Regions from separate parts of the Mucilaginibacter sp. R-33 genome, predicted to be linked through region 2. Evidence: riboswitches for the same ligand, from Rfam matches in the RefSeq annotation. Region 2 holds a riboswitch; each other region holds the start of a gene.

Region 1 (10,041 bases), 1.7 Mb from region 2:
ATAAATACGTACAGCAAACCAAAGATCCGGTAGAAGGGGCTGGTACCTTTAAATTAAATGATGGCAGTGGTTATATTTTGATGTATGATATGTATACCCAAGGTAAATACCAGTTTACCAGGACAACCGATCTTGAAAATTTCAAACTGATTGACGATGAGGTATCCATGAATTTCCATCCGCGCCACGGTACCGTGATGCCAATAACTTCAAAGGAAGCCGCTGCACTGACTGCTAAATGGGAAACGCCGGAAGATGTCATACTTTCACCGATAAACAAGCAGATTAAAACCATTAATATCGTTTTGGATACTGCGAACCATAAGGTTCACCTGCCTGTAAAACCGGGTACAAGTTTAAAATCATTTGATCCTCAGTTTACCTTATTTCCAGGTGTTACTATCAGCCCGGCAAAGGCGCAGGACTTTACCAAAGGGCCGGTTAAATATTCGGTAACCATAGCGGGTAAAAAAGCTCAGGTTTACGAGGTTACCGCTCAGGAAACCCATAACCCGGCTATAGCGGGATATTATGCCGATCCGGAGATCCTGTATGCTGAAAAAACAGGCAAATTTTATATCTATCCAACCAGTGATGGTTTCGATGGCTGGTCGGGTAAGTATTTCAAGGCTTTTTCTTCGGATGATATGGTTAACTGGAAAGATGAGGGTAAGATTCTTGATTTGCCGCAGGATGTAAGCTGGGCGAAGAAGAATGGCTGGGCACCCTGTATTATCGAAAAAAAGATTGGTGACGATTATAAATACTTTTACTATTTCGCTGCTGCACAAAAAATAGGAGTGGCAACAGCAAATGATCCGGCAGGACCATTTACCGATTCGGGTAAGCCTTTGATAGCACAATTGCCTGAAGGTGTTAAAGGCGGGCAACAGATTGATGCCGATGTTTTTGCAGACCCGCAAACAGGTAAAAACTATTTGTACTGGGGCAATGGTTATATGGCCGTGGCCGAGTTAAACGATGATATGATTTCATTAAAACCAGGTACTACCAAGATACTCACGCCTTACTCGCATTACAACGAAGGCACCTATGTGTTTTATCGCAATGGAATTTATTACTTCATGTGGTCTGAAAATGATACCCGGAGTCCTAATTATAGTGTGCATTACGGCACTGCAAAATCTCCGCTGGGGCCAATAGAGATTCCTCAGCAAAACACGGTTATTGCGAAAGATGCAGCAAAAGGTATTTACGGTACCGGCCATAACTCAGTGATCCAGATCCCTGGTACAGATGAATGGTATATTGTTTATCACAGGTTCAACTATCCCAAAGGGATTACCATGGGGGATGCCGCAGGCTACAACCGTGAGGTATGTATTGATAAAATGGAATTTGATAATAAAGGATTGATCAAACAGGTAACCCCTACACATGAAGGTATAAAATCGGTACATGTGAAAAAGTAAATGCGGGTTCTGAGACACTGTTTAAAAACGGTTCATCAAAACCAATGTATTCCCAACGTCATTGCGAGGCACGAAGCAATCCCCAATAGGTAGATCGACTAAGCAAATCTACCCTGTAAAGTCGGGGATTGCTTCGTGCCTCGCAATAGCGGTTTTAAACAGTTTATAAAAAAATTTCTTCCGTTTTTTACAATTTGAGGACTTGGTTGTACCCTATATTTGTAATAATGGTTTTCAAAGAGATGCTTCCGGAACCAAGGCTACAGCCTTACATCAAGTGCTTCTATCTGTATGAATCTGATTCGGACAGAAGCTATGATGATATCGTGTTTCCGAGCGGTACTATGGAAGTGATCTTTAACCTCGGCACCGGAAACTGGAAATCAAAAAAAAGCGATACATTTTTCACCACTCCTCCTGTTGAACTTTGGGGACAGATCACCAAGCCGTTAGCAATACAATCTGTAGGGCGAAATATTATGCTGGGTTTCCGTTTTTACCCGCATTCGGCTGTTTATTTCTTTGATGAAAACGTGTCAGAATTTAATAATGAAATTGTTGATGCCACGCACGTATTCGGCCCTAAATTAAGAACGCTTTATTTAAAATTATTGGAAACCGTCGACCTGAACGCGAAGGTGGCCATGATTGAAGATTATTTGTGGAGCCGTTTATCAACATCGGAGAAGAAACATTCGAAGATCAAATTTATCGGAGATATTGTCAGCAATCTTAAAAAGAACTACAGTGATGATAATATCCTGTCAATTTCCAGCCGTTACAACATTTCCTCGCGGCATTTGAATACACTTTTTTCGCAGTACACAGGTTTGCCGCCCAAATTATTTTATAAAATAAACCGCTTTCAGCATAGCCTTGGCCTGGTTAGCGCCAACGAAGAAAAGCTGACCAATGTGGCCTACAGCGCCGGTTATTTTGACCAGGCACACTTCATAAAGGAATTTAAACTTTTTACAGGTTTTACGCCTAATTCCTTTGCCGCTCAGGCATCGCCTATAAACCAGGCGTTAGCGGGCAGTTAATACTCTTCCGTTTTATACAATTTTGGGCTATTCGAGCCACATAGTTTTGCTGATATAAAAAAAACAACAAAATGAAATCAGCAAAAACACCACAGGAAGTGCACGCGGTACTCGCGGCAGCCTTTAACACCAAAGATGTAAATGTAGTTATGAATGTGTACGATGCCAACGGTATTATTTTTCCCGAGCCGGGAAAAGAAGTATCAGGCAAGGCTCAATTTGAAGAGGCCGTTAAAAGCATCTGTGCGGTTCCGGGAGTAATGGAAATCAAAACCGTTTACTGTCTGCAATCGGGTGATGTAGCGGTCGGCCGGTCGGAGTGGAGCGTTACCGACAATGGCAAAACACAGGTTGCCGCAAAGGGGATAGAGCTAATGAAACAGCAACCCGACGGCAGCTGGAAAATTGTCATCGATCACGCATTCGGAGCCGAAGCTAATCTCGTAGCCTGATTTAAATTCAGAAACAATAATGGCTGGTTTACCCGGCCATTATTGTTTCACCTTTCACCTTTCACCTTTCACCTTTCACCTTTCACCTTTCACCTTTCACCTTTCACCTTTCACCTTTCGCCTTTCACTAATCTCTTCCGTTTTATACAATTTTTGGAAAAGTGTTCAAGCTAATTTTGAGCATAAAATAAAAACAAGAACATGAAAAATAGATTTAATGAATTTTTAGCGCTGCATCATAAAACCGAACCTTTGCAGATTGGCAATGTATGGAACGCGCAAAGCGCGCAGGTTTATGATAAGTTAAATTTTGAGGCAATTGGTACGTCAAGTGCGGCTGTAGCAAGCTCATTAGGCTTTGCAGATGGCGAAGAAATGAGTTTTGATGATTACCTGTTTGTAGTCAAACGGATAGCGGCAACATCATCAGCCATGTTAACTGTGGACCTGGAGGGAGGTTATGGTGATACAGCGGAAGTAATCTGCAGTAACATCACAAAATTACGTGATATCGGCGTTGTGGGTATTAATATAGAGGATTCGATAGTGGTGGATGGCAAGCGAAGTATTGTTGATGCAAATGAGTTTGCCATGAAACTTAAACAGATCACCGAATTGTTGACTAAGGCAGATGTACAGGTATTTATAAATGTAAGGGCCGATTCCTTCCTGCTTGGTTTACCTAACGCGTTGGAAGATGCTTTAACCCGCACTAAGCTTTACCAGGATACAGGTGTGCATGGTTTGTTTTTTCCCTGTATCACCCAAACAACAGATATTGAACAAATAACAGCCTTATCGCGCCTTCCGGTTAGCGTAATGTGCATACCCGGACTTCCGGATTTTAAAGCGTTACAAAATGCCGGTGTTAAAAGGATCAGTGCAGGTCCGTTTTTAAACATGAACATTTACCAGTCGCTGGAAAATTTAATTGAAAAGATAGCAGCTGAAAATAGCTTTGCAGCCCTGTTTAATGGGGTTGCCAGTTAACAGGCGAATGAAAGTGTTAAATAAGTATCAACTATAAGTGCTAAATAATTAAAAACCTAATTGCCTTGTTTTACCTTATTATAAGGTAGTTTAATAATCTGCAAAATAAGTTTAGGTTAAAGTCCCGGCAGCGAACGTTAGGGACTTTTTGTTGTTATGGAATTTATCTTCAAAAAGTTTCAGCTAATCCAATCAGTAAACAAATTCTGTAAATAAGCCTGCAGAATTTTAAAGTATTAATTCATTTTATTGCAATAATTATATAAAGTCTATGGTTTTAGTAGAATTTATATATATTTGCATCGTCAAATCGGTTCTTTGAATATTTTAATTATCAAGAAAGACTGAGGGAAAGGCCCTGTGATGTCTTAGCAACCTGTAAGCCCACTGTTATAAAGGTGCTAATTCCTGTCTGCCCAAAATAGGGTAGAAAAGATAATGTAATACGCTATGGCCTTGTATAGTGCAAGGTGTTGTATACTTCTTTTCCCTCTTCATTTTTCTTGCTAATTAAAATATTGAAAATATCACCGGGATGATATTACGGTTTAACCTGTATAGCAATGAACATTAAACAATTACTTTTTACCTGTTTGCTTTTCATAACAACATTGCCGGCTGTTGCGCAGATCACCAAGGCAATTGATCCGACAGCTGACGACCGCGGTTATATCATAAAAACCGGTGATCTTGCTCCTGCCGATTTTGAGCTCGTATTGACCAATGGTACAAAAACTTCTTTAACGAAGTTGCATGGTAAGGTGGTTATCCTGCAGTTTACCGCAAGCTGGTGCAGCGTATGCAGAGAAGAAATGCCGCATTTGGAAAAAGAGATCTGGCAGGCTTATAAAGATAAAGGCCTTGTGTTAATAGGCGTTGACCGCGATGAACCGCTCAACAAAGTAAAAAGTTTTCACCAGGTCATGAATATAAGCTATCCGTTGGCACTCGATCCTGGTGCTGAGATTTTTGGCCGGTTTGCCAGCAAAAAGAGCGGTGTTACCCGCAATGTGGTTATCGATCGGGATGGGAAAATTGTTTACCTCACCCGCTTGTACGATAAACAGGAATTTGCGTCCATGTTAAAAGCTGTGGACGCTTTGGTAAACAACAAAACAGCGTCCATCAATTAAAAAGAATCTATCAGTACTTATTTAATACCCGTTTTATGAAAACAGAATCTACTTTTTTACACAAGAAAACTTTCGTTTCGGAAAGCCAGTCAATCTGCAAATCCTTCTGTCTCAATATGCAAAGCATGCATTGTTGCTGTTAATCATTTACAGCATGCATGGTGTTTAAATGCGGGCTTGCTGCAGTTTGTCTTAGCTTAATAATTACCATCCCCTAATCAATTCTTTACAGTTACGATAGGCTTATGAGCCGGGCAAATTATGCCCGCTAAGGCGATAGCCATGTCTTTTGTACCGGTAAAGGCATCAAAAATTAATCTCAATTATTAATTATCATGTTAAAAATTTACAAGCTATTACTGGCAATTATATTGCCTTTTATTCTCGTCCAGACGGTTGCGGGGCAATCCGTTAAAATAAGCGGGGAGGTAACCGCCAAATCCGATGGGTTGCCGTTGCCGGGTGTCAGCGTATCTGTTAAAGGTAAAACCACGGGCGCACAAACCAATGTTGATGGTAAGTTTATCATCAACGCCAATGTTAATGATGTGCTTAGGGTTAGCTACATTGGCTTTACAACCCAGGAGATCCCGATTACGCAAGGAATAACTACCTTAAACGTGGTTTTGGTTGAAGCACCAAATTCTCTGAATGAGGTAGTGATAACGGCCCTCAATATCTCAAAGGATAAAAAATCGCTGGGATATGCGGTACAAGGGCTTAAATCGAAAGATATTTCTGAGGCAAAGGAAACCAACTTTGTAAACGCGCTGGCCGGTAAAATTGCCGGTGTGCAGGTTACCAACAGCCAGGGCGATATGGGTTCATCACGTATCGTTATCCGTGGTGAAACTTCTATCACTAAAGATAATCAGCCTTTGTTTGTAGTTGACGGGGTTATTGTTGATAATACCCAGTTTTTAGGATCTGGTGGTTCAAGGGATTTCGCTAATGCCCTCTCTGATCTCAATTCTGAAGACATAGAGTCGCTAAGCGTGTTAAAAGGCCCGAATGCTGCAGCCTTATACGGTTCACGCGCGGCAGCAGGCGTTATCCTTATTCGTACCAAAACAGGTAAAGGAGCAAAAGGGCTTGGGGTTACCATTAACTCTAATACCAGCTTTTCAAATGTGCAGGTATTACCCAAATATCAAAATGAATACGGCCAGGGTTCAAATGGTAAATTCAGTTATGTTGACGGTAAGGGCGGTGGCGTTAACGATGGTGTTGACGAAAGCTGGGGGCCTGCATTGGATGGCTCATTGATCCCGCAGTTTTATTCCAATGGACAGGCTGTGCCATTTATCGCCCATCCCGATAACGTAAAAGACTTTTTTAGGACTGGCGTGACGCTTAATAATGGTATAGCATTAGCGGGCAGTAACGAAAAGAGTGATTTCCGGGTATCTTACAATAACCTGCATCAAACCGGTATTGTCCCAAATACATCGCAAGGACGTAACTCATTCGCTTTAAATTCAAGCTACCGTTTCAATCCTAAATTAACAGTAAATACCACTGTTAATTATATTAAAGATGATGCTGATAACCTGCCGGGCGCTTATGGAAAACGCGCAACCAGTACCATGCTGCAGTTTACCTGGTTTGGGCGCCAGGTTGATATCAACAAGCTTAAAAACTACAAGGATGCCAATGGAAACACTTTTAACTGGAATAACAGTTACTATAGCAACCCATACTGGCTGGCTTATGAAAACACGGTTGGTCAGCACAAAAATCACCTGATCGGAAGCGTTGAATTGAATTATAAGATCATCGATGGCCTATCGGCAAACTTCCGTACCGGTACCGATTATTATAATGACCGCCGTAAAATCAAGGTTGCTTATGGCACTAATGGAACACCGTTTGGCTCATATGAGGAAGATGCTTACAGCGTAAATGAAAATAATACGGAAGGCAGGTTGCAGTATACCAAAAAACTAAACAATGATTTTTCGCTTGATGCATTTGTTGGTGGTAATATCTCGGTAAAAACACTCGAACAAAATGATCAGTTAGCACCTAAACTTGCAATTCCGGGACTATATAACATGGGTAATTCGCGTGATCCACTGGTTTCAACAAACTTTTATTCTAAACTTAAAACTAACAGTGTGTTCGGATCGGCACAGGTTGGGTTCAGGAATTATGCCTTCGTTAACGTAACGGCACGTAATGATTGGTCTTCATCATTGCCAATTGATAACATGTCATACTTTTATCCCTCAGTAAACGGAAGCTTAATACTATCCGAAGCGCTGGGCATTAAAAGCGATGTGCTTACCTATGCTAAATTAAGAGGTGGCTGGTCTAAAGTGGGTAAGGCTACCGATCCTTACCAGTTAAGGAATGTATTTGCCTCATCAATCCTTTTCAATGCTAATCCACAGCAAAGTTTACCGGCTACAGATGCCAATAACACACTGAAACCAGAAAGTACAACATCGGCAGAGGCTGGCTTTGAATTAGGCTTTTTTCAGGACAGGTTACATCTGGATGTAAGTGCATACAATACCAATAGTACCAATCAGATACTTGCGGTTCAGGTTAGTTCGGCCACGGGTTTTGGTCAAAAAATCATCAATGGGGGGCGCCTTAATAATAAAGGTCTTGAGATACAATTGGGGATAACGCCAATTAAATCAAAGGAGTTTACCTGGGATATCACTACTAACTATTCGTTAAACCGCAGTAAGGTTGCTTCGCTTGATGCCGAAGGCCGTTTGCAAAGTCTGCCAATTGGGTCTGACCGAACTGTACAGGTAACCGCGGCACTTGGCCAACCTTATGGCGCACTTTATGGTACAGCTTATACGCGTAACGCTTCCGGGCAAATCGTTATCGATGCTAACGGTACACCTGTATTCAACACAACCAAACGTTACCTTGGCAAATTCACTCCAAATTGGTTAGGAAGCATCAATAACAGCTTTACCTACAAAGGCATTAACCTGAGTTTCCTGGTTGACGCGCGTTTCGGTGGATCCATCTACTCAAACACCAACCGTACTGGTACCTATACCGGCGTACTGGCCTCTACCTTACCGGGGCGCGGTGCTGCTAATGGTGGTTTAAGCTATTACTATCCGGATAATAAAACAACAAATCCGGCGGTGCAGGTAACCGGCGCAGCTCCGGCGGGTGTAACCGTTTATAATGATGGGATGATTTTTAAAGGGGTTAAGGCCGATGGTTCTCCGAATACCACCATTATCCCCGCGCAATCATACTACAAAGGCTTTACCAATATTGACGAAGCATTTGTTTATGATGCCTCATATATCAAGCTTCGTGAAGTAAAGCTGGGATACTCTTTACCGGCTAAATGGGTGAATAAAATAGGTTTTCAGGGCGCTACATTTTCGGTAGTTGGCCGTAACCTTTGGATCATTCATAAAAACGCGCCGAACATCGATCCGGAGACAGCCTTTAACGCAGGCAATGGCCAGGGCCTGGAAGATCTCACTCTGCCAACCGTACGTAACATCGGTTTTAACGTAAACCTTAAATTTTAAACATCATGAAACTTAAATATATCAGCATATTATCCGGCGTGGTCTTATTATCGATAACATCATGCAAAAAGGAACTTGCCAGGATCAATCAAAACCCTAACGGCTCACAAACAGCACAGCCCAACTACCTGTTGACTGCTGCCACCAAAGCCACTTCTGATACTTATTGGGGAGTTGCCAATAACATGGATGCCAGCTTACTTTTTGTTCAATACTGGTCTAAAATTCAGTATACTGACCCAGACCGGTATATTTATGCCAGTACCGCCTTTGAAGAACTCTGGAGTACGGGCTATTCAAAAAGCATTGTAAATCTCAATGAGATCATTAAAATTGGCGATGCTCAGGGTAATACTAACTATAAAGGTGTCGCACTGGTGCTACGTTCGTGGACATTCAGTTTATTAACAGAGGCTTATGGGAATATTCCTTACAAGCAGGCCACCAATATCGATCAGTATCTTACCCCGGCTTATGATACTCAGAAGGACGTTTATTTTGCTTTGCTGGATGACTTGAAAGCAGCTCAAACAGCGCTCGATCCTTCGGGCAAAGCCATAGCGGGCGATGTGATCTACAGCAATAATATTGCTTCTTGGAAAAAATTTGCCAATTCCTTAAGGTTTCGTATCGCCTTGCGTATTGCCGACAGAGAGCCGGCAAAAGCTAAGCAAGTATTGGACGATATCAAGGCCGAAGGCGGTTCATACATCAGTTCGAATGCTGAAATAGCACAATTCACTTATGTCGACTCGCCTAACCAAAATCCCGTGAGCAACCTATTTGATACGCGCGATGATTACCGTATCAGCAAAACAATAGTTGATAAGCTGTTTGCACTTAATGATCCACGCTTATCTATATATGCCGCTAAAACACAGGACCCAACACCGCAAAACTATGTTGGTCTGCCAAATGGCTTGTTAGTTGGCGATGCAAGCAACTACGGTTTTACCAAAACCTCAAAACCAGGTACGTACTTCAGGGCTCCACATGCCCCCGCTGTAATACTAAGCTATGCCGAGAGCTTGTTTGATAGGGCAGAGGCTGCTGCACGTGGTTTTACCACCGAAGATGCTGCCTCGCTATACGGTCAGGCCGTTACCGCTGCATTGGCGCAATACGGTATTGCTTCGGCGGATATTACTACCTATTTGGCGCAGCCGGCAGTTAAATATGATGCCTTTAACTATAAAAAATCAATAGGCGAGCAAAAATGGTTAGCCCTGTTTGGGCAGGGATTGGAAGGCTGGACCGAATGGCGCAGGCTTGATTATCCTCAACTGCAACCCGCCGTTGCAGGTACCCTGAATGGTAAAATACCTGTAAGGTTTATTTATCCGGGAACCGAACAATCGCTCAACAAAACTAATTACCAATCGGCGGTGGCAGCACAGGGAGCTGATGCGCTTACTACCAAGCTTTGGTTTGATGTAAACTAAACAAGTGTCACTTCGTAAAATAAAACGGGT
Region 2 (10,041 bases):
CTGGTAATCGTGGATCCAGATCACATCGCCGGGCTCGGCAATACTGAGGATCATATCCCTGAACTTTTTATTTACCGCTTTATAGTAATCCCAGTTTGATTGTTTGTATGCAGCATAAGTTGAAGCGTAATAATGAAAAACGGGCCATAAAACCTCGTTGCTGAAACCTTCGTAGTATTGGTTGATCTCTTCCTGATCTAAAAAAACAGGAATCAGGCTTAACTCTTTTAATTCTTTTGTAACCTGGTCTTTATCTTCCTGCTCAGCAACTTCTATTCCGGGCCAGCCTATCCATACGTTATCGCCCTGTTTATATATTGAACCTAAACCGGTAGCTAATCCTCCCTCGCTCGGTGATGAATGGTATGCACCATCAGTTTTGGAAATTTTAACAGGCAAACGGTTTGATACAATTATTGTTTTCGACATATGAAGTAAATATTAATTAATATTTAAAAGACGAAAACACCCTTTTTGTTTTATGAAAAGAGGCTTTATGACATAAAAGTGTGATTTATAATCATAAAAAAAGCCGTCCTGATATTCGGGACGGCTTTCCATTGTTATAATTTTTCGGAGTTATTTTACTTGTTGGAAAAACTCGATGTTAGCTTGTTGAGTGATCCTTACCAAAACTTCGTGTTTGTCGTTTTTCAAGTCAACAAAATATGAAGTTGGCTCGATAGCGTCATTAATTGAAGTGTTAGCCTGGTAAACGATAACTTCGCCTACTTCGTAACCTTTGTAATCGCTGTTGATTTGTTTAAGGGCTTTTGCAGGGATAGCTTTGTTGTCAACACGTTGAGTTGTACCTAAAAATTCACCTTGTAGGTTGTAGAAAGCAGTTTTTTGAACGCCGTCAACAGTGAAAGTAGCTTTTTGAACGTTTTTGGTTACAGTCCAGTTAACGTTGGTAGCTTCAGCGAAGTCAGCAGTAAAGCCGTGTAATGCTACGTAAGAAACGTTGGTACCACCATCTGATTTTTTGCCACCATCAGCGAAAGCGTTAACGGTAAATAAGGCTGCAGTTGCTATTGTTAAAAATATCTTTTTCATGTTCGTTTAAATTTTAAATCCTGCAACAAAAATACACTACACTTATCAATATTTAAAATTTTCTTGAACTTTTATGAATATTTAATAATTATAGCCTTTTATAGCCACAAAATTTAAATTTTATCAATAAGCTTAGTGTATATTTTACAATATCTAAAAGAAAAAACACCAAATAATGGCGTTTCCTCGTTGCTAAACCGATTTATGTTGTCATGAAAATGTCATTTAGCCATTATCTGCAAAGCCCGGGTACAAAGTCATGCCCCCATCTGCAAAAATTGTGACCCCGGTAACGTAATCCGACTCATCAGAAGCCAGCCAAACTGCCAGTTTTCCGATGTCAGCCGGCTGACCTATCCGGTTGTAAGGGATGAGCGTCAATAATTTATCCAGCGCTTCCGGTGTTTCCCAGGCTTCCTTATTAATAGGTGTTTGTATAGCACCCGGCCCTATCCCATTCACCCTGATCTTATGCGGAGCGAGTTCCTGTGCTATGCTTTTCATAAACATCATAATACCTCCTTTGCTGGCCGCATAGTTTACATGGCCCGCCCAGGGAATTACTTCATGCACGCTGCTCATACAGATAATTTTGCCCGCAGCTTTGCTTCCGCCTTCAACTACACCGCGTTTTATAAACTCTTTAGCAGCCTCCCTGGCACAAAGAAACTGGCCGGTTAAATTGATGCTGATCACTTTATTCCAGTCGTCGAGCGTCATATCAACAAATCTGGCATCTTTTTGCAAACCGGCATTGTTTACCAAAATGTCAATAGTGCCATATTGCTTAAATATTTCGGCAAACATGGTTTTTACTTCGTCCTCGTGGCTTACATCGGCCTGAAATGCAAATGCCTCGCCGCCGGTGGCTTTGATCTGGCTTACAACATCATCGGCAGCGGTTTTATTATGTGCGTAGTTAATTAGGAGTTTGGCGCCGGCTGCAGCCATTGCCAATGCAACACCTTTACCAATGCCGCTATCGGCACCGGTTACGAGGGCTGCTTGTCCTTTTAATAGTTGGGGAGTATTGCTCATAGATAAACGTTTTTGTGTTTAAGATAAGCAATGGAATTGAGAAGGGAATTGTTTTTGCGCGAACCGGGATTTATGTGATTATTGGATTACATAACCAAACAATTCTGATCCTGTAATCTTAAAAATCCACCCAAATCCCGGTTCAGAGATTACAACGCTTTTATATAATCATGAAACAGGTACAGGGCTTTCTTTTTATCCGCTGTTAAATCATAATCTATTTTAACCATCAGGTAGTCGACCAGGTCAAAATCATCGCGCATGGGCAGTTCTTTAAACAGATCTTCGCGATGATCAAGGCCGTACTTTAACGACTCGTTAAACTCATCCATAAAATCCTGAGGGATAGGTTTATTAGCTATCCAGGCTGCAAAGGTGAATGGCAGGCCGGTCATTTTTTGCCATTCTTCGGCCAGATCGTAAACGTATTTGTATTGTTGTTTTTTGCCGAAGGTGCGGTCGCCTATTTGTACAAAGGCGGTTTGTTCATCTGCAGATTGAGCATAATCCGGCGCATTACTTACCTGTTTGGGGTTTACCAACCAATGGTTTTTCAGCAGCACACGGGCAAGATTATTTGATGAGCGTGATTGCGGATCAAGCTGGATAGTGGTTATATCCTTAATATCACAATTGCTGAAAATGAAAACAGAGTTTACCGCGCCTACGGCACCAATGCAGTAATCAGAGACAATTTCCCATTGCGGCAAACTCAGTGCTGCAGCAACCGGGATCAGACCAATATCAACCACATCGTCGATGAGCTTTTGGGCACAATCAGCCGGGATATCAAGGCTCAGGTTAATTTTATTAATGATGTCGGTATGTTGAATGCCGTATAAAAAGGGTTTGGTATTAGTGTAGCTTACTGCTGATATTCTGATCTTGTTCACAAATTCGCTATTTCTATTCTTCGGAATGTTTGAGGTGTTCGGCGTTATTAAAGTCGACTATTTCAAATTTTTGGCCATCGTAGTTTACCTTATATAGTACCAGGTTTTGGTGCGGAAAGGTATCCATTTCGGATAAGGGTTTATCTGTGAGGATACAAAGCAAAAGGCGTAAAGCGCGGCCATGCATACAAATAAGTACCGTTTTCTCGTCGGGGTGGCTCATGATCACCTCCATGGCTTCGCGCTGGCGCACCTCAACCTCAAGCGGACTTTCGCCACCTTCAAATTTACTGTCGAGCTTACCATCGAGCCAGTCACGCATAATCTGCAGAAAAGCAGCTTTATTATCAGTAGTTGGGGACTGGCCTTCGTGAATGCCCCAGGCCAGCTCATCCAAACCCGGAAGCTTTTCATAGGGAATCCCCAGATCAATAAAAGGCTGGATACTTTGCTGCGTGCGCTTTAATGCCGATATATAAATTTTATCGAACGGAACAGTTTTATAAGCCTCAAAAAACTGGCGGGCTTGTTTACGACCTTCGTCATTTAAATCGGTATCCACACCGCGGCCCTGTATAATACCAAGTTTGTTATACTCAGTTTGGCCGTGGCGTACTATATATAAGGTTTTTTGTACCATTTTCTTGAGCCCAAAGCTGAAAACCGAAGGCTTAAAGCTTTTTTGCTTTTATCTATGCTAAATTTATTGCTTTGCTTTAAGCTTTCGGCCTTTGGCTTTCAGCTTAAAAAGCTTAATTAATTACCGGTAATTTGTAATACTGTGGTTTCGGTTCGTCGCCGAACACAAAGTTGGTATAATCCGTTACTACATTATATAATGTATCACGTTCAATAGGCTGGCGGCCTACATGTTTAATTAACTCTACCACTTGCTTGGTGCTCATACCTGGATGCTGCTCTTCGGCGCCGGCCATTGAATAGATTTTGGTGGTATCATCAAGCGTACCATCAATGTCGTCAACGCCGAAGTTAAGCGAAAGCTGTGCGGTAGTACGACTGATCATAGCCCAATAAGCTTTAATATGGTCGAAGTTATCCAGGTAGATGCGGGCAACTGCGTAGTTTCGCAGATCTTCAATTACCGAAACCTCGGGTACGTGCGACATCTGGTTATCCTTATTACGGAACTTAAGCGGAATAAAAGTTTGGAAACCACCTGTTTTGTCCTGCAGTTGGCGTAAACGCTCCATGTGGTCAACGCGGTGTTTATATTGTTCAATATGCCCGTAAAGCATCGTGGCATTTGAACGACCGCCAAGCTTGTGCCATTCTTCATGAATGGCCAGCCACTGATCGGCAGTACATTTATCTTTCGAGATCTGGTCCCTTATTTCAGGATCAAAAATTTCAGCGCCGCCGCCGGGGATAGAATCAAGTCCTGCTTCCTGCATCAGGCGCATGCCTGTGGCGTAATCAATTTTGGCTTTTTTAAAGATGTAGTGATATTCAACCGGGGTAAGCGCTTTAATGTGCAGCTCGGGGCGATGCGCGCGGATGCGGGCGAAAAGTTCCTGGTAAAAAGGCACATCATATTGCGGCAGCACACCACCTACAATGTGAACCTCAGTAACCGGTTCGCCATCATACTTGGTAACCATGTTGAACATTTCATCCATGGTGTACTCCCATCCTTCCGCCTTTTGTTTCAGCAGCCGCGAGTACGAACAAAATTTGCAGTCGTAAACGCAAAGATTGGTGGGCTCAATATGAAAATTACGGTTGAAATAAGTTTTATCGCCGTGGCGTTCCTCGCGGATGTAGTTGGCTAAAGCGCCAAGATAGCCAAGTTCGCCCTGCTCGTAAAGCAAAACGCCTTCATCAAAAGTGATGCGTTGTTTGTCAAGAACTTTTTGAGCAATATGCTTTAAATCAGCAGATAAATTCGGATCGTTAAGTAAAAACTGTAAATTATCTGAATTATGCATCAATTAAAAATTTGGTCAAAGGTACTAAAAAGCACAAAAGTAATATGCGTTATGACACATATCGGCCAAATTTCACGGTAAATTACATTAAAGTTACAGAGCCTTGATCTCGCTTATGGAGATGCCTATCGCGCAATCATCCTGGCAACCATTAGGTACATAACTGGCTCCTGATATCATGCCATCATTATTGGTTTCAAAATAAATAGTGTTTGTTTTCTTATCTGCCGCAAGCCATTCGTTCTTTGCTTTCTGGTAAACTTGGTCGAGGGTTATTGATGCAGCACCTGAACTGTGCTGGTTTAACGAAGTTTTATCCTCATGCCATTGTTCCCTGATAGTTTTAACAGGGGGCATATTTGCAGTTTTATATTCCAAAACATACGATGAAAAATCCCTCGCTGTAACAACGCCATTTTGAACGGTGATCTTGGTTTCGGAGCCATAACCAAAAACTGAACCGGCATTAACGGTATAAGTATAGGAGTTTTTACTTTCGGCTTTAAAGTTTTGCCATGCTTTATAGCTTTTGTCATAAGCGCTATCATTGGCATCTTTTTTACAGGCAGATAGCCCAATAATAACAAACAGGAAGATAAGGCACTTTTTCATGCGGTTTGGCTTTTAAACTTATTCGATAAAAAATATAAAAACGCTACAGCTAATAACAAATATTCTTGTTTATTTTGGGCGATAACACATTATGCCATGAAAATTGAAACTATAGCCATACACGCCGGTAACCATGTTGATGAAGCAACAAGGGCCGTTATACAACCCATTATTATGTCAACCACGTTTGAGCGCGGTGAGGATGGCGGTTTCCCGGCAGGTTATATTTACAGTCGCTCATCGAACCCCAATCGTCATGCACTGGAGCATGTGCTGGCTAAGTTAGAGGGAGGTGTTGAAGCAGCTTCCTTTTCATCAGGTAATGCGGCCGGAATGTCGGCATTTCAATCATTGGAGCCGGGCACGCATATTATCGCTCCTGATGATATGTATCACGGCTTACGTAATCAGCTTAAAACCCTTTTTGCCGGCATCCTTACCTTCGATTTTATTGATGTAAACGATACCGGGGTTTTACAACAGCACATCAAGCCCGAAACAGGTTTGATCTGGATAGAAACACCATCGAACCCCCTGCTTAAAATAACCGATATTAAAAGGGTGGTTGCTATTGCCAAAGCAAAAGGCATTAAAGTTTTGTGCGATAATACATTTGCCACCCCTATGTGCCAGCGACCAATTGAGTTAGGCGCGGATATGGTTATGCACTCAGCCACTAAATATTTTGGCGGACACAGCGACCTGATGGGCGGCGTTTTGATTACTGCAGAGAACAACGATTGGTGGACAAAAATCCGCCAGGTGCAGGAAATGGGCGGCGCTATCCCCTCGCCTATGGATTGTTATTACTTGGTACGCAGCATCAAAACCCTGCCATATCGCGTAAAGGGCCATGTACAAAACGCTCAATTACTTGCCGAATATCTTGAACAGCACCCTCACGTTGAACAGGTAATGTACCCCGGCTTACCTTCGCACCCGCAACATGAGATAGCTAAAGATCAGATGCTGGCTTTTGGCGGGATGTTATCTTTTACTATTAAGGGCGATGAGAATGATACGCATAATATTATTAACAAACTAAAACTATTTATCAAAGCCACCAGTCTTGGCGGCGTGGAAAGCCTTATAGAACACAGGGCTACAGTTGAAGGCCCGGATACCAAAACACCACGTAACCTGCTAAGGGTTTCAGTTGGGCTGGAACATATTGATGATTTAATAGCGGATATGGAGCAGGCATTATCGAGGTGAAAGGAGAAAGGTTAAAGGCGAAAGGTAGCTGCAATTGTTAAGTCCAAAGTTGTTCTCGAATCAACCTTTAACCTTTCGCTTTTTGCCTTTCACCTCAAAAAGAAATAAAATTTGGTATATTACCTCACAATCCCTTATATTCGCAACATTATTTGGTATCAATACCAAGGTCGATCAATACTCCGCAACATAGTTCGGGTTTTGATTTATAAAGAAGCGGCGAGAGATCAGGCTCAATGACCCGCTGGCAACCCTTCAATGTTGAAGAAGGTGCCAATTCCTGTCCCGGCAAATAACACCGGGGAATATAAATTTATAACCATGAAAAGTTTAATTAAATTTACGCAACGCAACACTTTTTACACTTTAAACGGTAACGTACAACATATTAGCTCCCCTATTGGCTGTATTTGTATGTGTTGCTGCTGTTGATGCTTAGCACGCTCCTGTTTTCATTCTCTGAAAAAGTGTGTTGTTAAACCGGTTGTTTTTAAACCGGCTTTCCAAATCCATCTAAACATTCAAAATCTAAATTAAACACATTAAAAAATTACAACTATGTCTGCCTTAAAATTCGAAACCTTACAATTACATGCCGGCCAGGAAGTTGATCCAACAACAGGTTCACGTGCTGTACCCATTTATCAAACTACTTCGTACGTATTTAACAGCGCCGAGCATGGTGCAAACCTATTTGCATTAAAGGAGTTTGGTAATATCTATACCCGCATCATGAACCCTACTACCGATGTGTTTGAAAAACGCATCGCGGCGTTAGAGGGCGGTGTGGCCGCGCTGGCAACAGCATCCGGCCAGGCCTCACAATTTATAGCTTTAAATAACATCCTTCAGGTAGGTGATAACTTTGTGACTTCTCCTTTCCTGTACGGCGGTACTTATAACCAGTTTAAAGTAGCGTTTAAACGCCTGGGCATCGATGTGCGTTTTGCCAAAGATGATACTGCGGCCAATATTGAGGCTCTTATTGATGATAAAACAAAGGCCATTTTCCTGGAAACCATTGGTAACCCGGGCTTTACCATTGCCGATTTTGAAAAGGTGAGCGAGGTTGCCAAAAGACATGACCTGCCATTAATTGTTGATAATACTTTTGGTGCCGGTGGTTACCTCTTCCGCCCTATTGAACATGGCGCTAATGTGGTTGTTGAGTCAACCACCAAATGGATTGGCGGGCATGGTACCAGTATTGGCGGCGTCATTATTGATGCAGGCAATTACAATTGGGGTAACGGTAAGTTTCCGCAATTCACTGAACCATCTGAGGGGTACCACGGGTTGATATTTAACGATGTATTTGGCATTGGCGGTCCGTTTGGCAATATCCAGTTTATTATTCGTGCCCGTGTGGAAGGCTTGAGAGATTTCGGCCCGTCGCAGGCTCCATTTAATTCATGGCTGAACATTCAGGGACTGGAAACACTTTCGTTACGCGTGCAACGTCATGTTGATAATGCCCTGCAACTGGCTAAATGGCTGGAGCAGCATTCGCAGGTGGCAAGCGTAAATTACCCGGGACTGGAATCATCGCCATATCATGAGCTGGCTAAAAAATATTTAAAGAATGGTTTCGGTGGCGTATTGTCATTCGAGATTAAGGGGAGTAAAGAGCAGGCCGGCCGATTGATCAACAACCTGAAACTGGTTAGCCATTTGGCCAATGTTGGCGACGCAAAAACACTCATCATTCAGCCATCGGCAACTACGCATCAGCAATTGTCTGATGAAGAGCAATTGGCTGCCGGTGTTACGCCAGCTTCATTGCGCGTGGCTGTTGGTATTGAGCATATTGACGATATTAAAGCTGATTTTGAGCAGGCTTTTGCAAAAATTAAGCAAGGTGAGGGTGAGTTAGTTTAATAATGTATAGTTTTTTTAAGTGATATAGTAAACGTTATTGCAGGTTGCAGCCGGAAATACCGGTTGCACCTGAAATAACAAAACAACAGAATGAACGCAGAGATATTTAAATACACTGATACTTTTGAATTTGAATCGGGCCGTACAATTGAAGGTTTAGAAATAGGTTTTCACACTTATGGCCGGTTAAATAAGGAAAAAAATAACATTGTTTGGGTTTGCCATGCGCTTACTGCCAACAGCGATGTATTTGACTGGTGGAAAGGGCTTATTGGCGAGGGGTATTTTTTTAACCCGGAAGAGCATTTTATAGTTTGCGCCAATATTTTGGGTTCTCCTTACGGCACTACAAGTCCGTTGAGCATTAACCCGGTTACCGGCCATCCATATTATCTTTCATATCCCCAGTTTACTACAAGGGATATGGTTAAAGCGCACCAGTTGCTTGCCCAGCATTTAAACATTAATAATATCAGTGTATTAATTGGAGGTTCATTAGGCGGCCAGCAGGCTATGGAATGGGCTATTATTGAGCCGGAGCGCATCAAAAATCTTATTCTGATAGCAACTAATGCCAAGCATTCACCATGGGGCATTGCCTTTAACGAGTCGCAACGTTTGGCTATCACTACAGATCGTACCTTTTACAGCAATACGCCCGAAGGCGGTCAGAAAGGCTTAAAAGCTGCGCGCAGTATCGCGCTTTTAAGTTATCGTACTTATAAAACTTACGGCATTACCCAGCAGGAAGAAGCCGACGATGTGCAGGACAATTTCCGTTCTTCATCGTACCAAAATTACCAGGGGCAAAAGCTGGTGAACCGCTTTAACGCCTATAGTTATTGGTACCTGACCAAAGTGATGGACTCACACAATGTGGGCCGGGGCCGTCACGGTGTAGATAAAGCGTTGAGCCTCATCAAGGCAAAAACATTAGTTATCGGCATCTCGTCGGATGTTTTATTCCCTGTTGAAGAACAGCAATACCTGTTCAGGCATATCCCAAAAGCTGCCTTTTCCGAGCTGGATTCGTTTTATGGGCACGATGGATTTTTAATTGAAACAGAAGCATTAACAAAAATATTCACATCATTTTTTAAAACCGATGTGAAAGGAAAAATTATAGAACTGCAACGTACAGCGTAATGAGTAAAAAGTTAAATATCGGCCTCTTCGGATTTGGAGTTGTTGGCCAGGGGTTATATGATATCATCAAAACAAAGCATTTAAATATCGAGATAGTAAAATTTGCTATTAAAGACCCTAATAAAAAACGTTCTTTACCGGCACATTTATTTACTACCGACAAAGAAGAACTGCTTAATAACCCGGAGATCAATACCATTGTTGAACTGATCAATGATACCGAAGCTGCTTTTGAAATTGTTTCAAGAGCATTAAAA
Region 3 (10,041 bases), 3.1 Mb from region 2:
ACAATTTTTTTACTCGCGATGGTCAAACTCCACACGAGATTTTGACTATTGCCCGCGAACAAACTTTAAAATACCCAACTATCACGCTGCTCCATAGTGAGGCCACTCAATGTACACCAATAACTAAGGGCTTTGAGGTTAGTACAATATCCGGTGAAACATTCAGCGCAAAGAAAATTATCCTTGCTGCCGGTATTAAAGACCAAATGCCCGATATTCCCGGCTTCGCCGAATGCTGGGGAATATCGATTATTCATTGCCCCTATTGCCATGGTTATGAATACGGTTATCAGCCTACAGGCATATTTGCTAACGGCGAAATGGCTTTTGAGCTGACCAAACTTATTTCAAACTGGACAAAAGATCTCATTCTGTTCACTAACGGAAAATCAACTTTGACAGGAGATCAGCAATCCATTATCAGTCATAATAATATACAAATTATTGAGGGGGAAATAGCAGCGTTTGATCATCATGACGGCCAGATAACTACCATCCATTTGCAAAACGGCTCCGAAATAAAACTTAAGGCATTATATGCGAGGCTCCCATTTGTGCAACACAGTGATATTGCATTACAATTAGGCTGCTCATTTACCGATCAGGGCCATATCCAGGTTGATGCACAGCAAAAAACAACGGTACCCGGCGTTTATGCCGCCGGTGACAGTGCTTCAGGCATTCGCTCCATAGCCAACGCGGTTAACAGCGGCGGCATGGCAGGCGTTATGGCAAATTTGGAATTGATTAATGAGGTTTTCTGGTGGGAAAAGAATAAAATTAAAAGCGATTGTCATTCCCATGAATAAGCAAAGCGCTGTATATTGGTCGCAACAAAAAATTTCCAGCACCAGTTTCAGGGCACTTCAACCCAATAAATACTTATTCGTAAACTCTCGCGGCAGTGAGGATGTCGGCAAAAACGCCCCAATTTACATTTTCGGGAACTGGGAGGTTGTTATTCAGATAATAGCCTTCCATGTCATCGGTCCAACTTTGGATTCCCTCAAGGTAATCTAACAAAGACTTGTTTTCCCATTTATCAGGGTTATCTTTCAAGTCATTGATCAATGAAGACATGAATTGTACAAAATCATCTTTCAAGTTTAAATTTTTCATAAATCAAGCCTTGAAGATAGTTGGTTTCTTTGCAAGGTATGGACGATTTCTTTTTATCCTCACCCTACTTATTCCCTACCCTATTGAAATGTTTTTTATTTGAGCTTAAATCATCTACTGCTCCAACCCTTTTTTAAAGGTTACATCACCCGTGTTGATCACTTTAAAGTAGGCGTTATCACCCCATTTAAAGCGGGCCGCCTGGGCTTTCAGGATTGTTTTTATCGGCTCCCTGGAGATCTGTACTTCGTGCGAATCCATTTCTTTAATGGTTTGCGAGGCATACAGTATAAATTTATCGACCTCGTCATTATTAACAGCATATTGAGTTAAAAACTCAGCTTCAGTCGGGTATTTTTTAAGCAATTGCTGCTGGCGGTCAACAACGTAAGCGGTAAATAATTACTGCTGGCTCAGGTCCTGGATAAGCGGGGTGAATTTGCTGGTATCCGCCGGTACAAAAACATCGGGCATAATGCCTCCGCCGCTAAAAACTTTACGCCCGCTTGAAGTATGGAATGATGGGGTGCCTTTAAAAACACTATCGTTAAGGTTGCTTTGTTCTGAAAAAAGTTCACCTTTTTGCATGCGCTGGGCAAGTTCATTGCGATAACTGTCAACCCCGTTTTTGTATGATTTCTGGATAGAGCGGCCCGAAGGGGTATAGTACCTGGCCACTGTTAAATTAACTGCCGAACCATCGTCAAAAGCAAACTGCTGCTGTACCAAACCTTTACCAAATGATCGCCGACCAACAATAGTAGCCCTGTCAAGGTCCTGCAGGGCCCCTGCTAAAATCTCACTGGCCGAGGCCGAATATTCATCAATAAGCACGGTAAGTTTCCCTTTCTGAAACATGCCCGAATCGGTGGCAAAGTAATCAGTACGGGGCTCGTGAATACCTTTGGTATAAACTATCAACTTTCCATCAGTTAAAAACTCATCGGCTAATGAAGTAGCAGCATTAAGGTACCCACCGCCATTGCCTCTCAGGTCGAGCAGCAATTTATTCATACCGTCAACTTTTAGCGCCGTTAAAGCCTTTCTGAAATCGAGGTCGGTAGTGGCCGAAAACTTGCTGATCTTGATATAGCCGGTGTTAGCATCGGCCATATAGGCAGCATCAACGCTGCTCAGGTCAACATGCCCCCGTTTAACCGTAAGTATTTTTAAATCTTTGCTCAGCGGAGGCACAACACTCAGTTTTATTTCAGCATCCTTTTCGCCCCTGAAAACACTATTTATACGGGTGGCTGTTAGCTTGCTGCCCGAAAACTTTTTATCGTCGACATTGATCACCTTACTGCCCACCAGTAAGCCCGCTTTTTCGGCCGGACCGCCGGCATAAACCTGCGTAATGATCAGTGTATCACGAAGTAACTGGTATTCGATACCGATACCGTTAAAACCACCGTCTAACCGTTCATTGATGGATTGCGCCTGCTGCTGCGGTAAATAAAGCGAATGCGGATCAAGGTTTTGAAGCAGGTTATTTACCGACACGCCTTCAATACTATCGATATTAACGCTGTCAACATAGTTGCGGTCAACCAGTTGCAGCACCTTTGCTATTTTACTATTGCTCACAAAGGAGAAGCCAAGGTTATGCGCGGCAAAATCCTTGTTAAGCACCTGGCCTATCATCACCCCTACCAGCAGCAGGATTATTGTCCGGAAAATTACACCCGCGGTCCTCTTCATAACTTATTACACACAAAGTTAATAATTGCAGGGTCAATAATTTTTACCCGCACCCTTGCATTTGATGATTTTTACCGAATTTTGTTATAAATTATTTGAAAATAGGCAATGGAAACCACTACTGAAAGGGAATCGCACTACAAAAACCTCGAAAAACAGACCGTAAGGGAAATTTTAGAAAACATTAATAACGAGGATAAAACTGTTCCCTTTGCTGTGGAAAAGGCCCTGCCGCAGATAGAAGCATTGGCAACTATCACCGCAGAAAGGATGAAAAACGGCGGACGTTTATTTTACATAGGCGCCGGTACCAGTGGCCGTTTAGGCGTGGTTGATGCATCGGAATGCCCGCCAACATTCGGCGTTCCGTTTGATATGGTGGTGGGCTTGATAGCAGGCGGCGATGGCGCGATCCGCAAAGCGGTAGAATTTGCTGAAGACGATGCTGTACAGGCCTGGAAAGATCTGGAAGCTTTCGACATTAATGATAAAGACGTGGTTATTGGCATAGCCGCTTCGGGCACTACACCGTATGTGATCGGCGGCTTAAAAACAGCTAATGAGCATAATTTAGTTACCGGCTGTATTGTTTGTAACAGCGGCAGTCCGGTAGCGGCTGTGGCACAGTACCCGGTTGAAGTAGTAACAGGCCCTGAGTTTTTAACAGGGTCAACCCGCATGAAAGCAGGCACGGCGCAAAAATTAGTTTTAAATATGCTGAGCACAAGCGTAATGATCCAGCTTGGCCGCGTAAAAGGGAACAGGATGGTTGATATGCAATTGAGCAACCACAAATTGGTGAACAGGGGCACCCGCATGGTAATGGACGAAACCGGGCTGAACGAAGAAGAAGCAGCCGGGTTACTGAAACAATACGGCAGCGTACGAAGCGCTGTTGATCATTATTTAAAAAAATAAACTGAATTTGAAGATGTGTTGATTTGGAAATTTGAAGATGTTTGTATTCGATAAATTCTCAAATTCAAAAAATTCGGGTTCAGACAATTTGAAATCAAAAACATGCACGATATTGAACCATATTACCGCTGGAGAGACGATTACGTGGCATCAGAAGATGAGTTTTCGCCTTTCTACGCGACAGAATACAGCGAGTTTGAATTTGACAAGCAGGTATACAATTACCTGCTGCACCCGCAATGGGACTCATTCGGCTCCAATACCCTTTATTTAAAAGTGCTTTTTGCCGATTATGATAAAGGCTACACTATTATTGAGCTGATAGGTGAATGGAATGACGCCATAAACAACGACATTATGCTGCTGAAGCGTGAGCTGCTCGACCTGATGATAGATAATGGCATCAGCCATTTTATCCTGATCGGCGAAAACGTACTCAACTTTCATTCAAGCGATGATTGCTATTACGAAGAGTGGTTCCAGGACGTGGAAGACGGCTGGATAGCAGGCATCAACTTCCGCGAACACGTGATAGACGAATTTAAACACAGCAATATCGACTATTACATCAATTTTGGCGGCGAACTCGATAGCCTTGGCTGGCGTACCCTGAAACCCATACAGGTTTTCAAAAAGGTTGAAGAGCAGTTGATGAGGAGATTGAATTAGGGGTACAGAGTCAAGAAGCAGGAAGAACAGAAATCAAGACTGCAAGAATCAAGAGACAAGACATTTCGGAAAACTTTCCTGTTTCTTGACTCTTGATTCTTGCAGTCTTGCTTCTTCATGCTGTATTCACCTTTTATTTATATATTCGTACTATAATTTTTAACACAAAATGGAATTTAAAGAATCTAAATACAACTTCGATAATGTAATCGAAGTTAGGGATCAATCAGAAGTTGATTCACGCAGGTTTATGGCCGGCGTTTTCAGCTGGATGTTCGTTGCACTTGGCGTATCAGCGATAACAGTTTATCTATTTTTGAATATGGGCCTGATCAGTCTGATCGTTGCACCAACAGGCGGCCTTACGGGTTTTGGCTATTTTGCGCTGTTTTCGCCACTGGCGTTTTCATTGGTAATGCAATTTGGCTATAACCGAATCTCTTATCCGGTATTGGTGCTGCTTTTCGTAGCTTATGCAACACTTATTGGCATCAGCTTAAGTTTGATATTTCTGATCTACACATCTGCATCAATATTGGGTGTTTTCATTACCGCATCAGTAACTTTCGGTATTATGGGCATTGCCGGTTATACTACCCAGATGGATTTAACAAAGTTTGGTTCAATCATGTACATCCTGTTCATTGGGATTTTTGTAGCTTCATTAGCTAACTTCTTTATGCACAGCGAACAAATGAGTTACATCATCAGCTACATAGGCATAGCTGTATTTACTGGTTTAACTGCCTACTATATGCAAATGTTAAAACGCATTGGAGCAGGTATTGAATACGGTGATGCAAGCTCGAAAAAACTGGCCCTGATGGGTGCGCTAACATTGTACATCACACTGATCAACCTGTTTTTTATGCTCCTCCGTTTATTCGGCAGAAGAAGATAATCTCATTAAGAAATTCAATCATAAAGCTGCCTCCGCAAAAGGCGGCTTTTTTTGTTTAACAATGTGGCTTAGGCATGATATTTAGCGTATGTTATACACTTGCAAATGATAACTTTATTGCGCAACTTTGCACTGCTTATGGAGAAAGACGGAGGGATTAGACCCTGCGATGTCTTAGCAACCTGTGCTTCACAAGGTGCTACATTCTACCAGGCAGCAATTACGCGCCCGGACAGATAAGCGAAAGTCATAACAACACCCGACTTTTCGAGATAAGCTGTATTTAGATTTGAGATATTAGACGTGAGATTTGAGATAGCTTCGGCTCTTTCAATCGCCTGTTTAATGTCTTTTTATCAGATATATGAGGTGAAAGACATGATGTTTTAGCAAGGTTCTCTCCGCTAAAATCTCACGTCTCAAATCTCATATCTCACATCTCAAAAAATGGACATTAGAAAAGAATTACAGAAACGCATCCTGGTGATTGACGGAGCAATGGGTACCATGATCCAAAGGTACCAGCTTACCGAGAAGGATTTTCGTGGCGAGCGTTTTCGCGATCATCATAGCGACCTGCAGGGCAATAACGACCTGCTCAATATCACGCGCCCTGATATTATCAAAGCCATCCATGCCGAATATCTTGATGCCGGTGCGGATATCATTGAAACTAACACTTTCAGCACACAGGTAATTTCCCTTGCCGATTATCACCTGGAAGAACTGGCCTATGAACTAAGCTACGAAGGCGCACGCATTGCCCGCGAGGTAGCCGACGAATATACCCGGCGCAACCCTGCAAAGCCGCGTTTTGTTGCCGGTGCCATCGGCCCAACCAACCGTACTGCTTCCTTATCGCCAGACGTTAACGACCCCGGATATCGCGCCGTTACCTTTGATGACCTGGCCGAGGCCTACTATGACCAGGTACGGGGTTTGGTTGACGGTGGTTCGCACCTGTTGTTGGTTGAAACCATATTTGATACCCTTAATGCCAAAGCTGCGCTGTTTGCCATAAAACGTTATGAGCAGGAATGTAAAGCTGCAGGTAAGGATTTTCCCGCTTTCAGGGATTCGGGCGGTATCATGATCTCAGGTACTATTACCGATGCTTCAGGCCGTACCCTTTCCGGGCAAACTGTCGAAGCTTTCTGGAACTCGATAAGCCATGCCAACCTGCTATCGGTAGGCCTAAACTGCGCTTTGGGTGCCCGGGAAATGCGCCCGCACCTTGCCGAGCTTTCTGAAAAAGCAGGTGTATTTATTTCGGCCTATCCAAACGCCGGCTTACCCAACGAGTTTGGTCAATACGATGAAACTCCGCATGAAACCGCTCACCAGGTTGACGATTTTATCAAAGCCGGCCTGGTTAATATTGTTGGTGGCTGCTGCGGTACCACACCCGAGCATATTAAGTGCATTGCCGATAAGGCTGCCAAATATCCGCCCCGCCCTATCCCACAAATTGAGCCGGACATGCGCCTGAGCGGTTTGGAATCCGTTACCATAAAACCCGAAAGCATTTTTGTTAATGTGGGTGAGCGTACCAATATCACCGGTTCACCAAAGTTTTCCAAATTGATCCTTGCCGAAGATTATGAGGCTGCTTTATCTGTTGCCCTGCAGCAAGTTGAAGGCGGCGCACAGGTTATCGATATTAACATGGATGAGGGCATGATTGATTCGGAGGCTGTGATGGTAAAATTCCTGAACCTGGTTGCTTCTGAACCGGATATAGCCAAACTGCCTATTATGATCGACTCATCCAAATGGACGGTGATTGAGGCTGGTTTAAAATGCGTACAGGGAAAAGGTATCGTGAACTCTATCTCCCTTAAAGAGGGCGAAGAAAAATTTAAGGAACAGGCCCGGAAAATCTTAAGCTATGGTGCTGCCACCGTAGTAATGGCCTTTGACGAAACCGGTCAGGCTGATTCATTGGAGCGTCGTATCGAGATCTGCAAACGGTCATATGAGATCCTGGTGAACGAAGTAGGATTCCCGCCGCAGGATATCATTTTTGATCCGAACATCCTAACAGTTGCTACCGGCCTGGAAGAACATAATAACTACGCGGTTGATTTTATTGAAGCCACCCGCTGGATCAAACAAAACCTGCCGCACGCCAAAGTGAGCGGAGGTGTAAGTAATATTTCGTTCTCGTTCAGGGGTAATAATACCGTGCGCGAGGCTATGCACTCGGCTTTCCTGTACCATGCTATTAAAGCGGGTATGGATATGGGTATTGTAAATGCCGGGATGCTGGAGGTTTACGAGGAAATTCCGAAAAACCTTTTGGAGCTTGTAGAAGATGTACTCCTTAACCGCCGCCCGGATGCTACCGAGCGCCTGGTTGAGTTTGCCGACACCATTAAGAGTAAAGGCAAAGAAGTAGTACGCGACGAAGAATGGCGCAAAGGCACCGTTCAGGAGCGCCTCTCCCACTCGCTGGTAAAAGGCATTGTTGAATACCTTGACGACGATGTGGAGGAAGCCCGCCAGGCCTACAGCAACCCCCTTGAGGTTATTGAAGGTCCGCTGATGGATGGTATGAATATCGTAGGCGACTTGTTCGGTGCCGGTAAAATGTTTTTACCACAGGTGGTAAAATCGGCCCGTGTGATGAAAAAGGCGGTGGCTTACCTGCTGCCTTTTATTGAGGAAGAAAAAAAGAACAACGTAAATGCCGATCAGCGCGCCAACGCCGGCAAGGTATTAATGGCCACCGTAAAAGGCGATGTACATGATATCGGCAAAAATATAGTTGGCGTGGTACTGGCTTGTAACAACTTTGAGGTGATTGACCTTGGGGTGATGGTGCCCGCGCAACGCATTATTGAAGAGGCTAAAAAGCAAAACGTTGATATCATTGGCTTAAGCGGATTGATCACCCCATCGCTTGATGAAATGGTGCATTTTGCTAAGGAAATGGAACGCGAAGGTTTTACCATTCCGCTAATCATTGGTGGTGCTACAACGTCGCGCATTCACGCTGCCGTAAAAGTGGCGCCGCAATACTCCGGGGCTGCCATTCACGTTTTGGATGCTTCGCGCAGCGTTACCGTTTGCAGCAATCTAATGAGCAAGGACAACCGGGATGCCTATATCCAGAGCATTAAAGACGAATACGCCAAAGCCCGCGAGGCACATGCCAATAAAAAATCGGACAAGCGTTTCGTAACAATCGAAGAAGCCCGTGCCGGTAAATTCCAGATTAGCCTGGATGGCGATGTGGCGCCGAAACCCGCATTTACAGGCACCAAAGTATTTGAGAATTTCCCGCTGGAAGAGTTGCTGCCTTATATCGACTGGACGCCATTTTTCCACACCTGGGAACTTCGCGGCAGCTATCCGAAGATCTTTGACGATAAGTTTGTAGGCGTTGAAGCCAAAAAACTATTTGATGATGCGCAGGTATTGATGAAACGTATTGTTGACCAGAAACTGTTCACCGCGAAAGGTGTAATTGGCTTCTGGCCGGCCAATGCCGTAGGTGATGATATTGAATTATATACCGATGAAAGTCGCACAACAGTTTTAAATCGCATCCATACCTTACGCCAGCAGGCCGAAAAGTTGAAGAATGATCCGTATTATGCCTTGTCAGATTTTATCGCACCAAAAGAAAGCGGTGTGCCTGATTACTTCGGCGGCTTCGCCGTAACAACCGGTTTAGGTTGTGATAAGCTGGTAGCAGAATTTGAGGCCGATCATGACGACTATAACAGCATCATGGCCAAAGCCCTTGCCGACCGCCTTGCCGAAGCCTTCGCCGAAAAAATGCACGAATTGGTGCGTAAAGAACATTGGGGTTATGCCAAAGGCGAGCAATTAAGCAATGTAGAGCTGATTAAAGAGGAATACCAGGGTATTCGTCCCGCACCGGGTTATCCCGCCTGTCCGGACCATACCGAAAAAACTACCCTGTTCGAATTGCTTAAAGCCGAAGATAACGCGAACATGCAGTTAACCGAAAGCCTGGCCATGCTGCCTGCCGCTTCAGTAAGTGGTTTTTACTTTGCGCATCCGCAGGCAAGGTATTTTGGCTTAGGCAAAATCAGTAAGGACCAGGTGGAGGATTACGCGATGAGGAAAAATATGCCGCTTGAGGATGTAGAAAGATGGTTAGGGCCGAATATTAATTATTAGCCCCCCTGCCCCCTAAAGGGGGAGTGAAAGCGAAAATTGAAAAAGCGCGAGAACGTGCGATTCCCCTCTTGAGAGGGGTGGAGGGGTGTGTTAACAAAGCGAAAAATAAACGCCGCATAACACACCCCTGCCAACATACAAATCCACCGCGCCCCCTCTCAAGAGGGGAACTCGAATTGTAATTATAAAACTTAAATAAAAAATTCCCCCTTTAGGGGGTTAGGGGGCAAATGAAAATACCTGAACATATAGCAAACGCCAACGGCAAAACACTTTTTTCTTTTGAACTGATCCCGCCTTTAAAGGGGCAGAGCATCCAGGGCATTTATAATGCAATTGACCCGCTGATGGAGTTTAAACCTCCGTTTATTGACGTTACTACCCTGCGCGAAGATTTTATTTACAAGCAGCATCCAAGTGGTCTGCTCGAAAAATTATCGTACCGTAAACGCCCGGGTACCATTGCCATTTGCGCGGCTATCATGAACAGGTACAAGGTTGATACCGTGCCTCACCTGCTTTGCGGCGGTTTTACTAAAGATGAAACTGAAAATGCGCTTATTGAGCTCGAGTTTTTAGGC

Evidence for each region. Region 2 has a riboswitch for S-adenosylmethionine ahead of ACP26M_RS08135 (O-acetylhomoserine aminocarboxypropyltransferase/cysteine synthase family protein). Riboswitches for the same ligand answer to the same signal wherever they lie in the genome.
Region 1: another riboswitch for S-adenosylmethionine. It lies ahead of ACP26M_RS15170 (TlpA disulfide reductase family protein); the one in region 2 lies ahead of ACP26M_RS08135 (O-acetylhomoserine aminocarboxypropyltransferase/cysteine synthase family protein).
Region 3: another riboswitch for S-adenosylmethionine. It lies ahead of metH (methionine synthase); the one in region 2 lies ahead of ACP26M_RS08135 (O-acetylhomoserine aminocarboxypropyltransferase/cysteine synthase family protein).

The regions. Positions count from the first base shown of each region.
Region 1 is NZ_CP188089.1:3,640,540-3,650,580, reverse strand. Features, by position in the region: gene ACP26M_RS15190 (family 43 glycosylhydrolase) at 1-1,433, shown strand, start outside; gene ACP26M_RS15185 (DUF6597 domain-containing transcriptional factor) at 1,661-2,476, shown strand; gene ACP26M_RS15180 (YybH family protein) at 2,548-2,928, shown strand; gene ACP26M_RS15175 (isocitrate lyase/PEP mutase family protein) at 3,130-3,918, shown strand; SAM riboswitch class I at 4,247-4,360, shown strand; gene ACP26M_RS15170 (TlpA disulfide reductase family protein) at 4,482-5,051, shown strand; gene ACP26M_RS15165 (SusC/RagA family TonB-linked outer membrane protein) at 5,387-8,569, shown strand; gene ACP26M_RS15160 (SusD/RagB family nutrient-binding outer membrane lipoprotein) at 8,575-10,011, shown strand.
Region 2 is NZ_CP188089.1:1,911,248-1,921,288, forward strand. Features, by position in the region: gene ACP26M_RS08095 (bifunctional alpha,alpha-trehalose-phosphate synthase (UDP-forming)/trehalose-phosphatase) at 1-429, opposite strand, end outside; gene ACP26M_RS08100 (hypothetical protein) at 580-1,056, opposite strand; gene ACP26M_RS08105 (SDR family oxidoreductase) at 1,282-2,094, opposite strand; gene ACP26M_RS08110 (menaquinone biosynthetic enzyme MqnA/MqnD family protein) at 2,244-2,987, opposite strand; gene ACP26M_RS08115 (histidine phosphatase family protein) at 3,001-3,627, opposite strand; gene mqnE (aminofutalosine synthase MqnE) at 3,740-4,933, opposite strand; gene ACP26M_RS08125 (hypothetical protein) at 5,027-5,545, opposite strand; gene ACP26M_RS08130 (trans-sulfuration enzyme family protein) at 5,642-6,760, shown strand; SAM riboswitch class I at 6,964-7,074, shown strand; gene ACP26M_RS08135 (O-acetylhomoserine aminocarboxypropyltransferase/cysteine synthase family protein) at 7,319-8,638, shown strand; gene ACP26M_RS08140 (homoserine O-acetyltransferase family protein) at 8,729-9,784, shown strand; gene ACP26M_RS08145 (homoserine dehydrogenase) at 9,784-10,041, shown strand, end outside.
Region 3 is NZ_CP188089.1:5,055,925-5,065,965, forward strand. Features, by position in the region: gene ACP26M_RS20745 (NAD(P)/FAD-dependent oxidoreductase) at 1-809, shown strand, start outside; gene ACP26M_RS20750 (DUF7660 family protein) at 883-1,119, opposite strand; gene ACP26M_RS20755 (hypothetical protein) at 1,234-1,485, opposite strand; gene ACP26M_RS20760 (S41 family peptidase) at 1,522-2,820, opposite strand; gene murQ (N-acetylmuramic acid 6-phosphate etherase) at 2,929-3,738, shown strand; gene ACP26M_RS20770 (hypothetical protein) at 3,841-4,407, shown strand; gene ACP26M_RS20775 (Bax inhibitor-1/YccA family protein) at 4,577-5,308, shown strand; SAM riboswitch class I at 5,442-5,551, shown strand; gene metH (methionine synthase) at 5,756-9,460, shown strand; gene ACP26M_RS20785 (methylenetetrahydrofolate reductase) at 9,691-10,041, shown strand, end outside.